4 regions of the Stutzerimonas sp. R40042 genome follow, and region 3 is predicted to be linked to each of the others. Evidence: predicted binding sites of a transcription regulator. Region 3 holds the regulator's gene; each other region holds the start of a gene.
The links. The regulator sigma-54, encoded in region 3, starts transcription at its own class of promoters, with help from an activator protein. The targets are predictions, from matches to a motif close to ANTGGCATNNANNTTGCTNT.
Positions count from the first base shown of each region.

Region 1: glnK (P-II family nitrogen regulator) is a predicted target of sigma-54. The motif match lies at 2,071-2,090, and genes of this name have one in related genera.
Region 2: nirB (nitrite reductase large subunit NirB) is a predicted target of sigma-54. The motif match lies at 1,799-1,818, and genes of this name have one in related genera.
Region 4: OUY36_RS12840 (CmpA/NrtA family ABC transporter substrate-binding protein) is a predicted target of sigma-54. The motif match lies at 2,219-2,238, and genes of this name have one in related genera.

Region 1 is NZ_CP113258.1:650,788-654,962, reverse strand. Features, by position in the region: gene OUY36_RS02940 (ammonium transporter) at 1-67, opposite strand, end outside; gene OUY36_RS02935 (ammonium transporter) at 190-1,506, opposite strand; gene glnK (P-II family nitrogen regulator) at 1,545-1,883, opposite strand; gene OUY36_RS02925 (accessory factor UbiK family protein) at 2,280-2,540, shown strand; gene OUY36_RS02920 (YifB family Mg chelatase-like AAA ATPase) at 2,577-4,073, shown strand.
Region 2 is NZ_CP113258.1:2,145,959-2,150,133, forward strand. Features, by position in the region: gene nirB (nitrite reductase large subunit NirB) at 1-1,580, opposite strand, end outside; gene OUY36_RS10230 (SIR2 family NAD-dependent protein deacylase) at 1,969-2,727, opposite strand; gene OUY36_RS10235 (coproporphyrinogen III oxidase) at 3,044-4,175, shown strand, end outside.
Region 3 is NZ_CP113258.1:1,058,773-1,062,947, reverse strand. Features, by position in the region: gene lptA (lipopolysaccharide transport periplasmic protein LptA) at 1-447, shown strand, start outside; gene lptB (LPS export ABC transporter ATP-binding protein) at 447-1,172, shown strand; gene OUY36_RS04925 (RNA polymerase factor sigma-54) at 1,321-2,829, shown strand; gene hpf (ribosome hibernation-promoting factor, HPF/YfiA family) at 2,903-3,211, shown strand; gene ptsN (PTS IIA-like nitrogen regulatory protein PtsN) at 3,221-3,685, shown strand; gene rapZ (RNase adapter RapZ) at 3,701-4,175, shown strand, end outside.
Region 4 is NZ_CP113258.1:2,737,815-2,741,989, reverse strand. Features, by position in the region: gene OUY36_RS12850 (hypothetical protein) at 1-63, opposite strand, end outside; gene OUY36_RS12845 (ANTAR domain-containing response regulator) at 355-933, opposite strand; gene OUY36_RS12840 (CmpA/NrtA family ABC transporter substrate-binding protein) at 947-2,164, opposite strand; gene OUY36_RS12835 (BatD family protein) at 2,303-3,931, opposite strand; gene OUY36_RS12830 (VWA domain-containing protein) at 3,931-4,175, opposite strand, start outside.

The DNA.
Region 1 (4,175 bases), 410 kb from region 3:
CTCCGCAGATCACGAAGTAGAAGGTATCGAGTCCGTACTGGACGGGTATCAATGCAGTGCTATCCATGTGTCACCTCTTGCTGTCGCGCTTTGTGCGCTGTTCGGTCCGCTGGCCACCGCATGCTGCATCGATGGCCAGCGCCGCTTTTCGGATTGGCCCCGGGTTGGCTCCGGGGCGCTCTGAATGGCTTACAGGTTGTAGCCGCGCTCGTTGTGCAGGCTGAGGTCGAGGCCGACGGTCTCCTGCTCCTCGTTGACCCGCAGCCCCATCACCAGATCGATCGCCTTGAGGATCAGGTAGGTGACGATGCCGGTGTACACCAAGGTGAACAGCACGCCCTTGAACTGAATCCACAGCTGCAGGCCGATGTTCTCCACCTCGCCGAAGCCACCCAGCATGGGCGCGGCGAAGATGCCGGTGAGCAGCGCACCGACGATGCCGCCCACGCCGTGCACACCGAAGGCGTCCAGCGAATCGTCGTAGCCGAGCTTGCGTTTCAGGCTGGTGGCGCAGAAGAAGCAGACCACACCCGAGACCAGACCGATGATCAGCGCGCCCATCGGGCCGACGGTGCCGGCAGCCGGCGTGATGGCGACCAGACCGGCGACCACGCCCGAGGCGATGCCCAGCGCGCTGGGTTTGCCGTGCCCGATCCACTCGGCGAACATCCAGCCCAGCGCCGCGGCTGCAGTAGCGATCTGGGTTACCAGCATGGCCATGCCGGCGGTGCCGTTGGCGGCCACGGCGGAGCCGGCGTTGAAGCCGAACCAGCCGATCCACAGCATCGCCGCGCCGACCAGGGTCAGCCCCAGGTTGTGCGGTGCCATCGGCGTGGTCGGGAAGCCCTTGCGCTTGCCCAGCACTAGGCAGGCGACCAGACCAGCGATGCCGGCGTTGATGTGCACCACGGTGCCACCGGCGAAATCCAGCACGCCCCAGTCCCACATCAGGCCACCGTCACCGCCCCAGACCATATGCGCGATCGGCGCATAGACCAAGGTGAACCAGACGCCCATGAACACCAGCATCGCCGAGAACTTCATGCGCTCGGCGAAGGCGCCGACGATGAGCGCCGGGGTGATGATGGCGAAGGTCATCTGGAAGGTGATGAAGACGCTTTCCGGGAACGCGCCGATCAGGCTGTCAGGCGTCAGGCCGCTGAGGAAGGCACGATCCAGACCGCCGACGAAGGAATTGAAGTTGGTGACGCCCGCTTCCATACCGGTGGTATCGAACGCGAGGCTGTAGCCATAGACCATCCAGAGGATGCTCATCAGGCCGGTGATGGCGAAGCACTGCATCATCACCGAGAGGATGTTCTTCGAGCGGACCATGCCGCCGTAGAACAGCGCCAGCCCGGGGATGGTCATGAACAGCACCAGCGCAGTGGCCGTAAGCATCCATGCCGTATCGCCTGAATCCAGCGTCGCCTCCTGCGCCAAGGCGATGCCTGGGCTTATCAGAGACAAAAGGGCTCCTAGCCCTGCGAATCTTCGCAGAGTCATGGTTTTACTCCTGGGGCGTGGGGGTTCGGAGGTGCTGCTTAAATCGCGTCGGTATCGGTTTCGCCGGTACGGATGCGGATAGCCTGTTCCAGGTTGACCACGAAGATCTTGCCGTCACCGATCTTGCCGGTGTTGGCCGCCTTGGTGATGGCCTCGATGACGCGATCGAGCTGATCGTCGGCGATGGCCACGTCGATCTTTACCTTCGGCAGGAAGTCGACGACGTATTCGGCACCGCGATACAGCTCGGTGTGGCCCTTCTGACGACCGAAGCCTTTGACTTCGGTCACGGTGATGCCCTGTACGCCAATTTCCGACAGCGACTCGCGCACGTCGTCCAGCTTGAACGGCTTGATGATGGCAGTGACTAGTTTCATGAAAACTTCTCCCGTTTAGGTGGACTTGCCCCAGAAGTACGAACCCGGCTCAAGTCTAAGCTCAGTGTCTGGCTGTTGTAACGCTCCGGCTTCAGCCGGGCCGCGGACCGACACCACCAATCTCTCCGACGAAGCGTCGCGAATCGCTCATGCACCGCAACGAACCGGTGCGTGCGTCAACGGGAGCAAAGCAGAATCAATGCCAGCTTTGCGCAAGCCGCTTGCTACGCGGGTTCAGCCGCAAACGAAGCGGCCCGACGGACGGTTCCGCCTGATGAACGCACAGAAATGGTGCGCAGCTGCACCAGGCTCTGCTCATTTTTTGTGCGCCACCTGCAAGAAAGGCAGAAAAATCACCGTGCTACACTGCGCCCCGTTCAACGACAGGTGTTTTCAATGTTGCCGCCAAAAGCTTTCCTAGATGCCATCGGCTCCCAGGCCTCGCGCCTGTTCAACGGCGAGACGCCGCTGCCGCGTGGCGAGTTCGAAGCCCAGCTCAAGGGTGTGGTGCAGGGCGCACTGAACAAGCTCGACGTGGTCAGCCGCGACGAATTCGACAGCCAGATGGTGGTGCTCGCCCGCACCCGCGCACGCCTGGAGGCGCTCGAAGCCAAGGTTGCCGAACTGGAAGAAAAGCTCACGCCGCCCGCGTCCTGACAGACCGGGCCGCGACACGATCAAAGGAGTGATCGCATGTCCCTGGCCATCGTTCATAGCCGCGCGCAGATCGGCGTCGAAGCGCCGGCGGTGACCGTCGAAGCCCATCTGGCCAACGGTCTGCCGGCGCTGACCCTGGTCGGCCTGCCGGAAACCGCGGTCAAGGAAAGCAAGGATCGCGTGCGCAGCGCCATCCTCAGCTCCGGCTTCGATTTTCCCGCACGACGCATCACCCTCAACCTCGCCCCCGCCGACCTGCCCAAGGACGGTGGCCGCTTCGACCTGTCCATTGCCCTGGGCATCCTTGCCGCCAGCGGCCAGCTGCCCAACGAGCGGCTGGACAAACTGGAGTGCCTGGGCGAGTTGGCCCTGTCCGGCGCCTTGCGCCCGGTGCAGGGTGTGCTGCCGGCCGCCCTTGCCGCACGTGCCGCCGACCGTGCGCTGCTGGTGCCGCGGGCCAACGCCGAGGAAGCCAGCCTCGCCTCGGGCCTCACCGTCTATGCCGCCGAACACTTGCTCGAGGTCGCCGCGCACTTCAACGGCGTCACGCCACTCGAGCCCTATGTTGCCCAGGGCCTGCTGCGGCAGGTCCAGCCTTACCCTGACCTGGCCGACGTGCAGGGCCAGCAGGCGGCCAAGCGCGGCCTGCTGATCGCCGCGGCCGGTGCGCACAACCTGCTGTTTTCCGGGCCACCCGGTACCGGCAAGACGCTGCTGGCCAGCCGCCTGCCCGGCCTGTTGCCGCCGCTGGACGAACAGGAGGCACTGGAAGTCGCCGCCATCCATTCGGTGGCCAGCCACAGCCCTCTGGAGCATTGGCCGCAACGCCCATTCCGCCAGCCCCATCACAGTGCATCAGGGCCGGCGCTGGTCGGTGGCGGCAGCCGCCCGCAGCCGGGTGAAATCACCCTGGCGCATCAGGGTGTGCTGTTTCTCGACGAACTGCCGGAGTTCGATCGCAAGGTACTCGAGGTCCTGCGCGAGCCGCTGGAATCCGGCCATATCGTCATCGCCCGGGCCCGCGACAAGGTGCGTTTTCCGGCGCGCTTTCAGCTCGTCGCGGCAATGAATCCCTGCCCCTGTGGCTACCTGGGCGACCCCAACGGACGCTGCCGCTGCACGCCGGAGCAGATCCAGCGCTACCGCAACAAGCTCTCCGGGCCGCTGCTCGACCGCATCGACCTGCACCTGACCGTGGCGCGCGAAGCAACCGCCCTCAACGCACCGCCGCAGACCGGCCAGAGCAGCGCAGTACTGGCCGCGCAGGTCGCCCAGGCACGGCAGCGGCAACTCGCCCGTCAGGGCTGCGCCAACGCCTTTCTCGATCTGGCCGGCCTGCGCCAGCACTGCCAGCTGACCACCGAGGACCAGGCCTGGCTGGAACGCGCCTGCGAACGCCTGGCGCTGTCGTTGCGCGCCGCGCACCGCCTGCTCAAGGTGGCGCGCACCCTCGCCGATATGGAACAGGCCGAGCGAATCAGCCGTCAGCACCTTGCCGAAGCGCTGCAGTACCGGCCCGGCAGTCAAGCCTGAACCTACTCTAGCCCGGGCTTCGTTGCGCATCGATCGGCTGCGGACAACCAGCATCCTTTGCGGTCTGTGTTAAGTTGGATGGCTTTCGCCACAGGCGGCCAC
Region 2 (4,175 bases), 1.1 Mb from region 3:
TCGCAACCGACATGCCCGCGACCATGCTTGGCCAGCAGTTCGGCGAAGCTCTGGATGCCCTCGACGCGGACGATGCCGTAGAGCTCCTGGCGGGTGTAGGCGAAGTGTTCGCACAGGCTCTTGTCCACCGCCACGCCGCGCGCCGCCAGTTCGGCGTCGAACACCAGCTTGAGCAAGGCATTGCAGCCGCCGCAGCCGGTGGCCGCCTTGGTCGCTGCCTTGAGTTCGCCGAGGTCGGTGACGCCGGCGTCGACCTGGCAGCACACCGCGCCCTTGCTGACGTTGTGACAGGAGCAGATGGTCGCGCTGGCCGGCAGGGCGTCCGGGCCAAGGGTCGGAGCGCCTTCGGTCTGCGGCAGGATCAGCGCGGACGGGTCGGCCGGCAGCTTGATGCCGTTCTGCGCGTACTGCAGCAGGGTGTCGTAGTAGCTGTTGTCACCGACCAGCACCGCGCCGAGCACGGTCTTGCCATCGGCGGATACCACCAGACGGCGATAGCTGGCGCTGGCCTCGTCGATGAAGCGGTAGCTGCGCGAGCCCGGGGTCGCGCCATGGGCATCGCCGATGGAGCCTACATCGACGCCGAGCAGCTTGAGCTTGGTCGACATGTCGGCGCCGTAGAACGGCTCGTGCGGCTGCTCGGCCAGCTGCGCGGCGACACTGCGCGCCATGCTGTAGCCCGGGGCGACCAGGCCGAATACGCTGCCGTTCCAGCTGGCGCATTCGCCGATGGCGAAGATCGCCGGGTCCGAGGTGCGGCATTCGCTGTCAATGACGATGCCGCCGCGCGCGGCGATCTCTAGGTCCGCGACTCGGCCGAGGGCATCCTGCGGGCGGATGCCGGCGGAGAATACGATCAGGTCGGTTTCAAGAAACTCACCATCCTGGAAAACCATGCGGTAGGCGTGTTGCTCGCCGGCGACGATTTCCTGGGTGGCGCGCGACAGATGCACGCCGACGCCCAGCGCCTCGATGCGCGCCTTCAACGCCGCGCCACCGGCATCGTCCAGCTGCACCGGCATCAGGCGCGGGGCGAACTCGACCACGTGGGCTTCCAGGCCGAGCGACTTCAGCGCGTTGGCCGCCTCCAGGCCGAGCAAGCCGCCGCCGACCACCACCCCGCGGCGTGCGCCGCTGGCGGCAGCGCGAATGCCATCGAGATCCTCGAGGGTGCGGTAGACCAGTCGCGAGTTGCCCTCGGCACCTGGAATTGGAGGTACGAAGGGGTAGGAGCCGGTGGCCAGGATCAGCTTGTCGTAGGGTTGGCGACCGCTGCCGGTGACCACTTCCTTGCGCTCGCGGTCGATCTCCAGCACTTGCTCGCCCAGGTGGACCTTTACGCCGTGGCTGCTGTAGTAATCGGCATCGCACATCGCCAACGATTCGGCATCGCGGCCGCCGAAATACTCGGACAGGTGCACGCGGTCGTAAGCGCGCTGCTGTTCCTCGCCGAACACGTGCACGTCGTAGCGGGCGAGGGCGTCCTGTTCGATCAGCTGTTCGATGCAGTGATGCCCGACCATGCCGTTACCGACGATGACCAATGTCTCGTGCTTGAGCGGGGTGACGGTTGAACTCATAGCCTTTCCTCTCGAGCGGCTGCGGCACGCGGCCGGCAAAACGCAAAAAGGCGCCTGGAGCTGGTATCAGCTCCAGGCGCCTTTGCCTGGTTTCAAATATGTGTGGGGGCAATTGGCCTGGCGTCGTTGCCTGGTTCACCCGGTCCCGTGCCTGCTGGCGGGCGGTCGTCGGTGACCGCCTGGGACGTGCTGCCGTGGTGGCAGCTGTTGCAAGGGATTTAGCAGGTTGCGTGCCAGCTGCGTTGATGCACCGCTGCAGGCCACAGTTGGCGGGCCCGCACGGGTTTGTCTGGGGGGTTGATTCGCAGCCTGCCTCACGAGGCGGCTGAACCACTTCGGTGCGACAGGCGCTATACGCTCACTGCTTTGGGGCGATCTGCATGCTGCCTTAGCTACCGAAGGCCTCGCGGAGCAGCTGCGGCAATGCCTGGCCGGCGGGCAGCGCGAGCAGGTGTTCGCGGCGGCCCTGCGGCGCGTCACCCTGCGGGTTGATATGCACCACCGTGGCGCCGGCGTCGCGCGCCCGATGTGGCACCTCGGCGGCGGGGTAGACCATTCCGGAGGTGCCGACCGAGAGCAACAGGTCGCAGTCTTGTGCGGCGGCGAAGGCGGCGCGCAAAGCATCATCCGGCAGGCTCTCGCCGAACCAGACCACGCCCGGCCGCAGCGGTCCGCCGCAATGAATGCAGCGTGGCGGCTCGAGACGACGCCCGCCTTCCGGCTCGTCGGACACGGGCAGCGGCTCGGCCGGCTCGCGGGCGCAGTCGAAGCAGCGCGGCCGGTGCAGGCTGCCGTGCAGGTGGATCACCTCGCGGCTGCCGGCGCGCTCGTGCAGGTCGTCGACGTTCTGCGTGATCAGCGTGAGCTGCGGCACATGGCGGGCCAGCTTGGCAATAGCCTGATGCGCCGGGTTTGGTTGTGCCTTGGCCACCTGCATGCGCCGCCATTCGTACCAGCCCCAGACCAGCGCGGGGTCGCGACGGAAGGCTTCCGCCGTGGCCAGCGCGGCGGGGTCGAAGCGCTCCCACAGCCCACTGAGCGCGTCGCGAAAGGTCGGGATGCCACTTTCGGCAGAGACGCCGGCCCCGGTGAAGACGACGACACGGGTTGCCGCAGCCAGCGCCGCGGGCAGCTCGGTTGCTTGCATGTTCGGCTCCTGTCAGCAGAGAAGGGGCTACCAATACCACCTGCCGCGCGTTTCCCAAAGCCCGCCGGCCAGCGCCGAATGCGTGGGGTGTCGCCAGCTTTCTGACCGTCCGGCTGATGGTTGGCGCCATTTGTCACCTACTTGACGGGGGTCAACGCCGCCCGTGGCGGCTCACGGATGATGCGTCCAAGGCGGCCGTGAGCGTTGTTGCGCTGGCCTGAAACGCCACCACTGGCGTAGGCACCAGCTGTGGCAATGCGGCTGGCGATGAAACTTCAACGGCTGCAAAAGCGCTATTCGATGCCGGGAGGCTCTTATGCTTGGCTCAGTGAACTGGGACGACGGCCTGGTGCAACGTTACGGTCAGATCGGTCAGCTGCAATGCGGCTATCCGGCCGTATTCGATTTCACCGACCGCATCGCGCCGCTGGACCTGCTACGCGCGCTGCGAGAAAGCCGGCGCGCCGGTCGGCCGTTGTCGCTGTCGGTCCGGCAGCCCGTCGGGGCAGCCCTGCCGGCCGACGATGCGGCTGCGTATCAGCTGAGCCTGCAGCATGAGATCGAACAGCTTGCCTGCCATGTCGGGCCGTCCCAGCAGGTCGAGCAGTTGCACCTGTCTGTCGGCACGCTGGGTATCGCGGCGCTGCGCCGGCTGGTCGGCGTGCTCAAATCCCGCTTCCAGCTGGCCGAGAGTGGCGCGGCCAGTTTCACCGCCGAAATCGAGTTGGCGCACGCCGACTGGCCATTGATCGGTGCCCTGCATGAGTTGGGTTTCAACCAACTCAGCGTCAGCGTTCCGGACCTGCGCGCCGACGACGGCGGCACGGTGGCCTACTTCCGCAGCTCCGCACGTATTCGTGCGGTGATCGAGGCGGCACACGCGCTGCACTATCGCTCGGTGAACCTGGATCTTGGCTACGGCCGGTCCTGGCAGACACCGGCGAGCTTCGCCCGCAAGCTGGCCTCGATCATCGAACTCGCACCCGATCAGGTGACGATGTTCGATTACCGTGATGTCGCGCCGGTGGGCGGCAGCCGTCTGGGGTTGGCCTCGATTGCCGATACCCTGGCGATGTACCGGCATGGTGTCGAGCAGCTCAGCGCGGCCGGCTATCGCTACATCGGCCTGGGCAAGTTCGTTCTGCCGCACGATGACCTGGCCATGGGGCAGGAAATCGGCGTGCTGCACCACGACGTCGCCGGCTACACGCTGCATGGCGACTGCGATCATCTCGGCATTGGCATCGGTGCCATCAGCCGTATCGGCGAACTGTACTGCCAGAACGCCGATACGCTTCCCGCCTATCAACGAGCCATCGAGCAGGGCCAGCTGCCCAGCACCAGTGGGCTGCACCCGCTTCATCTGGACCGTCTGCACCGTGCGCTGTTCGAGCGCCTGGTCTGCACCTTCGAACTGGATTTCGCGGCGCTCGCCGCACAGCACGGCG
Region 3 (4,175 bases):
CGCGTTCAAGCCGACACCGCCGAGCTGGACGACCGACAGGGCGTGGCGGTCTACCGCGGCGACGTGGTCATCACCCAGGGCACGATGAAGATCACCGGCGACACGGTGACCATCACTCAGGACGAGAACGGCGACGTCGAAGTCTTCACCTCCATCGGCAAACCGGCCTACTACGAGCAGAAGCCTGCAGCGGACAAGGAGATCGTCAAAGCCTACGGCCTGACCATCCAGTACTTCGCCGCCAACGAGCGGATCGTGCTCATCGATCAGGCCAAGGTTGTTCAGGAAGGCAACACCTTCGAAGGCGAGAAGATCGTCTATGACACCCGTCGCCAGATCGTCAATGCTGGCCGCGCCACCAATGCCGATGTGACCACGCCGCGCCCACGTGTGGACATGGTCATCCAGCCGCGCAAGAACGCGCAGGCAGCGGAGCAGGCGGAGTAATGGCCGTCCTCAAAGCCCAGCATCTGGCCAAGAGCTACAAGAGCCGCCAGGTCGTCCGTGATGTCAGCCTGTCCATCGAAAGTGGGCAGATCGTCGGCCTGCTCGGCCCCAACGGGGCTGGCAAGACCACCTGTTTCTACATGATCGTCGGCCTGGTGAATGCCGACCAGGGTCGAGTACTGATCGATCAGAACGACGTGACCCATCTGCCGATGCACGGTCGCGCGCGCGCCGGGATCGGCTATCTGCCGCAGGAGGCCTCGATCTTCCGCAAGCTCTCGGTCGCCGACAACATCATGGCGATTCTCGAGACCCGCAAGGATCTGGACCGTAGCGGCCGCCAGCAGGCGCTGGAAGGCCTGCTGCAGGAGTTCCACATCAACCATATCCGCAACAGCCTCGGCATGAGCCTGTCCGGCGGCGAGCGTCGCCGCGTGGAGATCGCCCGTGCGCTGGCTACTGCGCCCAAATTCATCCTCCTCGACGAACCCTTCGCTGGCGTCGATCCGATATCGGTGGGCGACATCAAACAGATCATCCACCACCTCAAGGCCAAGGGCATTGGCGTACTGATCACCGACCACAATGTCCGTGAGACCCTGGACATCTGCGAAACCGCCTACATCGTCAACGATGGCCAGCTGATCGCCGAGGGCGACGCCCAAACAATCCTGAGCAACCAACTGGTCAAGGAAGTCTATCTGGGCCACGAATTCCGTCTGTAGAGCCGTTTTTTTTTGCGCAGCTCGGCAAATCGGCCCTAGGCAAAGGCTTCCTCGGCAGGCATATAATTTGCTTTCTGTTGGCGCCTGGCGCGCCACATGTCGGAACGGGCGCGGTTGCGCCGGCATAAAAGGTTTGAAGTCCTCTGCCATGAAACCATCGCTAGTCCTGAAGATGGGCCAGCAGCTGACGATGACACCGCAGCTGCAACAGGCCATACGCCTCCTCCAGCTATCCACCCTCGATCTGCAACAGGAGATCCAGGAAGCGCTGGATTCCAACCCTATGCTCGAGCGCGAGGAAGACGGCGACGACTTCGACAGCTCCGACCCGATGGCCGAAGCTGCCGACCGCCCAGGTGAGGCCACCAGCGAGAAAAGCGCCACACAGGACAGCACCTACGACGAGCCATCGCACGGCAGCGAGAGCCTCGACGACGCTGACTGGGGTGAACGCATTCCCAGCGAGCTGCCGGTCGACACCGCCTGGGAGGACATCTACCAGACCAGCGCCAGCAGCCTGCCCAGCAACGATGATGACGAGTGGGACTTCACCAGCCGCACGTCGTCTGGCGTCAGCCTGCAGAGCCACCTGCTCTGGCAACTCAATCTCGCGCCGATGAGCGATACCGATCGACTGATCGCCACCACGCTGATCGACTGCATCAACGATCAGGGTTATCTCGAAGAATCGCTCGAGGAAATCACTGACTCGTTCGACCCAGAATTGGAGATCGAACTCGACGAAGTCGAAGTCGTGCTGCACCGCATTCAGCAGTTCGAACCCGCCGGGATCGGCGCGCGCGATCTGCGCGAATGCCTGCTGCTGCAACTGCGTCAGCTGCCCGAGCGCACCCCCTGGTTGAGCGAAGCGCAGCGTTTGGCCAGCGATTACCTGGATGTCCTCGGCAGCCGCGACTACAACCTGCTGATGCGCCGGATGAAGCTCAAGGAGGACGAGCTACGCCAGGTGATCGAGCTGATCCAGACGCTCAACCCGCGCCCTGGTTCTCAGATCGAAGCGAGCGAGCCGGAATACGTGGTGCCTGACGTGATCGTCCGCAAGCACAACGACCGTTGGCTGGTAGAGCTGAACCAGGACGCCATGCCACGCCTGCGCGTCAATGCGCAGTACGCCAGCTTCGTCAAACGTGCCGACTCCAGTGCCGACAACACCTTCATGCGCAACCAGCTGCAGGAAGCACGCTGGTTCATCAAGAGCCTGCTCAGCCGCAATGAAACGCTGATGAAGGTCGCCACGCAGATCGTCGAGCACCAGCGTGCATTTCTCGAGCATGGTGACGAGGCCATGAAACCGCTGGTGCTGCACGACATCGCCGAAGCGGTGGGCATGCACGAGTCGACCATTTCGCGCGTGACGACCCAGAAATACATGCACACTCCGCGCGGCATCTACGAACTCAAGTACTTCTTCTCCAGCCACGTCAGCACGGCCGAAGGCGGGGAATGCTCGTCCACCGCGATCCGCGCGATCATCAAGAAGCTGGTTGCGGCGGAAAACCAGAAAAAGCCGTTGAGCGACAGCAAGATCGCTGGTTTACTGGAAGCGCAGGGCATTCAGGTAGCCCGCCGCACAGTCGCCAAATACCGGGAGTCGCTCGGTATCGCGCCATCCAGCGAGCGCAAACGATTACTGTGATCGGCCAAGGCCGAAACGTCCCGGCGGCAGGGCTTCGGACCTGCTCTTCGCACAAGGCAAAGGAGATAGCAGTATGCAAGTCAATATCAGCGGTGTTCATCTGGAAGTAACCAATGCCCTGCGTGACTACATCGAGGAGAAGTTCGATCGGCTTGCCCGTCATTTCGACCGCATCATCAGCGTCCAGGTGATCCTGCAGGTCGAGAAGCTCAAGCAGAAAGCCGAAGCGACGCTGCATGTCGCTGGCCGCGAAGTGGTCGCCAACTCGGAACACGAAGACATGTATGCTGCCGTCGACCTGCTGGTCGACAAGCTCGATCGCCAGCTGATCAAGCACAAGGAAAAGCAGCTCGACCATACCCAGGGCGCCATCTCCCGCTGACTCCCAGACATGATCCGACTCGAAAACATCCTGACCCCCGGACGTTCCCTGGTGAACGTCCCGGGCGGTAGCAAGAAACGCGTCCTGGAACAGATCGCCAAGGTCATCGCCCAGGACCTCACAGACCTCGACTCCCAGACCATATTCGAAAGCCTGATTGCCCGCGAGAAGCTGGGATCGACCGGATTTGGCAACGGCATCGCCATCCCTCACTGCCGCATGGTCGGCTGTAACGCCCCGCTGAGCGCCGTGCTGCGCCTCGAAACGCCGGTGGACTTCGACGCCATCGACGGCGCGCCGGTAGACCTGCTGTTCGTCTTGCTGGTACCGGAAGCGGCCACCGACGAGCACCTCGAGCTGCTGCGCCAGATCGCCAGCATGCTTGACCGTGAAGAGGTGCGCCAGCGACTGCGCCAGGCGCCCACCAATGAGAGCCTCTATCAGGTCGTCGTCGACGTCCAGAATGGCGCCTAGCGGAGTGGGGGCCAGATGCGGCTGATCATCGTCAGTGGCCGTTCGGGCTCGGGCAAGAGCACCGCGCTGAACGTGCTCGAAGACAACGGTTTCTACTGCATCGACAACCTGCCGGCGGGTCTGCTTCCCGAGCTTGCCGAGCGCGCGCTGCTGCACACCGAGCTGCTGCATCCGCAGGTCGCCGTTTCCATCGACGCGCGCAACCTGCCCAGTCAACTGAAGCGTTTTCCGGAACTGCTCGAAGAGGTTCGCGCCAGGCATATCCAGTGCGACGTGCTGTATCTGGACGCGGACGACGAAACCCTGCTCAAGCGCTTCTCGGAAACCCGCAGGCGTCATCCGCTGACCAACGAGAGCCGCTCCCTCGCCGAGGCTATCCGCGACGAGGAGCTGCTATTGGCAGCCATCATCGACCATGCCGACCTGAAGATCGACACCACGCACCTGAATCTCTATCAGCTGCGCGACGTCCTGAAGCTGCGCCTGCTGA
Region 4 (4,175 bases), 1.7 Mb from region 3:
GTTCAGGTAATGGCCGAGCAGCAGCAGGGCGCAGGCGATCGCCACGGTCGCGGTTAAGGTCATCTTGAAACTCCCCAGCCTTGGGCGCGAAGCGCGCAACAAAAAAGGCGTCCGACCCGCATGCGCACATGCAGTCGAGGACGCCTTTGTCTGTGCCGACACCTTCGTTGGTTCGGCCTATCCAGCCCAAGCAAGCGGCTTGCCAGTTCCGCGCTTGGCGTTCGCCGGCCAGTGCGATGCCGCTAGGATGGGGCGCAGCGGCGTTTCTCGGCAGCGGTGGTGCACGATGATTCGCTGTAGCGCCTGCCCGCCGCTGGTGCGGTGGGCCGCCTGGCGCACCGTGACCAGGCGCGCTCATTCACCGAGCAACTCGTTCATCGCGATGATCTGCTCGGCGACCTGGATCAGCTTCTGCTGCCGGCTCATCGCCTGACGGCGCATCAGGGTGTAGGCCTCTTCTTCCTTGCAGTTGCGCATCTTCATCAGCATGCCCTTGGCCAGCTCGATGCGCTTGCGTTCGGCCAGCTGCTGCTCCCGGGCCTGCAGTTGCGCACGTATTGCCTGATCGCTTTCGAAACGGGCCATTGCCACGTCGAGGATCGGCTTGAGGCGCTGAGCCTGGATGCCTTCGACGATATAGGCGCTGACCCCGGCGCGAATCGCCTGGCGCATGGCGTCCGGGTCGCTGTCATCGGTGAACATGACGATGGGGCGTGGCTGATCGCGGCTGACCAGTACCACCTGCTCGAGCACATCGCGGCCGGGTGAGTCGGTGTCGATCAGCACCACGTCGGGACGGATCGCCTCGACCCGCTCGGGCAGGTCGATGGTCAGGCCGGATTCGTCGATGACCTCGAAGCCGGCCTCGATCAGCGCGCTCTTCAGGCGGCCGATCTTCCGCGGGGTGTCGTCGATCAGGAGGATACGCAGCATGCCGGAGTCCTTCTCAAAGCGCGGCCATGGCAGGGCTTGCCATGGCATGCAGCGCGAAACTGCGGGCATAGGTGGCCGGATCGCTGCCGTCCCAATGTTTGCCATCCATCAGCGTGGCGCTGCGCATGGCTGAGTCAGGCAGGGCGATGCCCAGCGCGCCAGCGGCCTGGCGATAGAGTTCGATCTGCTGCACCTGATTGGCCACCTGCAGGTAGTCCGGGTCTTCGCGCAACAGGCCCCAGCGCCGCAGCTGGGTCATGAACCAGAGGCCATCGGAGAGATAGGGCAGGTTCGCCGCCCCCTCACCGAAGAAGCGCAGCGGATGCTCGTCCTGCCAGGCATTGCCGAGGCCATCCTGGTAGAGGCCGAGAAAGCGTGACTCGATGGCCGCCAGCGGTGCATCGACGTAGTCGCGCCCGGCGATCAGCTGCGCGGTGCTGCGGCGATTCTCCTGGCTCTGGTCGATGAAGCGGCTCGCTTCCAGCACGGCCATGACCAGTGCTCGGGCGGTGTTGGGGAACTGTTCGACGAACGCGCGGGTGCAGCCCAGCACCTTTTCCGGGTGGTCCGGCCAGATCGACTGGCTGGTCGCCAGGGTGAAGCCGACACCTTCGGAGATGGCCTGCGCCCCCCAGGGTTCGCCGGCGCAGAAGCCATCGATGCGGCCGGCGCGCAGGTGCGCGACCATCTGCGAAGGCGGCAGTACCAGCGTTTTCACGTCCCGCAGCGGGTCGATTCCGTGGGCGGCCAGCCAATAGTTGAGCCACAGTGCATGGGTGCCGGTGGGGAAGGTGTGCGCCAGGGTCAGGCGTGCACCGCTTTGGCGCACGCTGGCGCGCAGTGCCTCGGCATCGGTCACGCCTGCGGCCTTCAACGGGGCGGAGAGGTTGATGCTCTGGCCGTTCTGCGCCAGGCCCATGAGCACGGCCATGTCCACCGCCGGGCTGCCGCCGATGCCCAGATGCACCGCGTAGATCAGGCCGTACAGCCCGTGTGCCGCGTCCAGTTCGCCGCCGATCAGCTTGTCGCGCAGCGCGGACCAGGAGTTCTGCCGCTGCAGGTTGAGCGTCAGCCCGAATGGCTGGGCGAAGCCCTGGGTGGCGGCGACGATCAGCGAGGCGGCATCGGTGAGCGGCAGAAAGCCCAGGTTGACCGAGCTCTTTTCCGGTGCATCGCTGCCGGCGACCCAGGCCAGTGCGTCGTGTCGGTGCGGCGAGAGGGGGTCCGTCATGCTTGATGGCCTTTTTCCGATGGCGCGGTGCGCAAGATTGGTTATGCCAACCCTGAAGCAAGCCATATGCCAGCGAGAAATTGGTGCATGCCGCCGCGAGCAGCCCAAAGGTTCACCAGGGCCGCCGATAGACGGCCATCAGCGTGGATAGAGCGGCGGCAATGCGCCCTGTTCCTGATCGAGATTCGGACTGCTGGCCGGTGGTAGGGTCTGGATCGCCTGCCACAGCGCATCGCCCTGCCAGCGTTGGCCGGCTTCGCTGTACAACGCGCCATTCAGGCCATCCAGCGCGTCGGACAGCGGCACGAAACGCGCCGCCATGTCCGCCAGCGTTTCCGGCTGCTGCCGCGCCCAGGCGTCCAGTGCCTGGCGTGTGGCCTGCGAATCGTTGGCCTGGCAGGCGCGGCGCAGATCGTCGAGCAGGCTGCGTGGGGTAGGGCCGGGTTGCAACGCACGCTGCACCGCAGGCTGCCGGCGCGCATGCAGCCACAGCCCGAAGCCGATCAGCGTCGTGAGCGCGAGCAGAGCTGTGCTCAGCTGCCAAGGCCAGACAACGGCCTGCTCCGCCGTCGATGCCGACGGCACCGGCGGCTCGGTCGCTGGCGGGGCGAGATTCGGATTGTCCGCGACATCCAGCGTGCGTGCCTCAAGCGTGGTGCGCTCCAGGCGATCTTCGACCGTGTTCCACCAGACGACTTCGAGCGCGGGCAGCTGCAATGGCCCGCTGCGGGTGGGGATCAGGGCTTCGCGCTGTTCCCGACTGCCGACCAGGCCGGCTGCGCTGACCTCGTTGGCCAGGCTGGGCTGATCGGGATAACGGCGCAGTTCGGCGTTTTGCGGGGAGCCGATCGCCGGCAGCTGCGTGCTGGTCAGCCCCTCGGCCTTGAGGAGCAGGCTGCGGGTCAGCGATTCGCCGACCTGGGCCTGCTGCGGGTCCGGGCTCCAGGCTTCAACCAGCGTCAGGCTGCGAGCCGGTAGCCAGGGCGCGCCGGCTGGATAGTCGACCGGTTTGGCCTTGACCGTCAGCGGGATGCTCGGCGACCGGACCTGAGTCGAACGACCGCCACGCGAGCCGAACACCGAGTTGCTGCCATTGGTGACGGTGGTGGCGCTGAACAGCTGGGCGGGGATGGTCAGTTCACCGGATTTCTGCGGGAACAGCGCATAGCGCACCTCGATGACGCCATGGCGGATACCGTTGATGGTCTTCTCGTACATGCGCGGCTCGCCGAGGCGTTCCACCAGCGCCTCGGGCATCTGCAGCGGGGATAGGGTGCTGTCGTCGTACAGCGAGACCGAATGGTAGATGCGCAGCGTGAGGATCACCTGCGCCTGTACGTAGACGCTTTCCTGGTCGATGCTGGCGTCGATGAAGATAGGCGCCAGCTGATCGCTTTCGGTGTCCTTCAACGACTCCTGCACCAGCACCGTGATCGGCTCGCTGCGCCAGTCCGCCACCTGCAACGGTGGAATCACCACGTAACCGGTCTGGCGCGGGCGCAGGGTGATCAGCCAGCGGGTGCTCGCCATGGCTTCGCCGTTGCTGCTGGACAGGCGGTTGACCTGGCGCGTATCGAAGATTTCGAACAGCTGCTCCAGAGGCTCCAGATCGGGTTTGCCGAAGGCGGCACCACCCTGGGTCTCCAGCGTCAGTTCGAGGGTTTCATCGATGCTCAGCTGAGTGCGATCCACCCGCGCAAACAACCCAGCGGCGCTGGCCTGAACGGCCAAAAGGCCGAGCAGAAGAATAGCCATCAGGCGCATCATCATCGGTTCACTTCCTGACGCTTGCGTTGTTCGTAAAGGAATTTGCGCCGCAGCAACTCGCCGGGCTCGTCGGGAACCTGGCGTAGCCACTGTTCCATCGCCTGCTCCCTTTCCAGATCGGGCAGGCCATCGTGCTGTGCCTTGGCCTGGAGTGGGTCGGTTTCGCTGGTCTTCTCGTTTGCCGAAGCCTGCGCTGCAGCGCTGGCTTCGCTGGCCTGTTGGCCCTGGGCGTCATCCGGTGTCG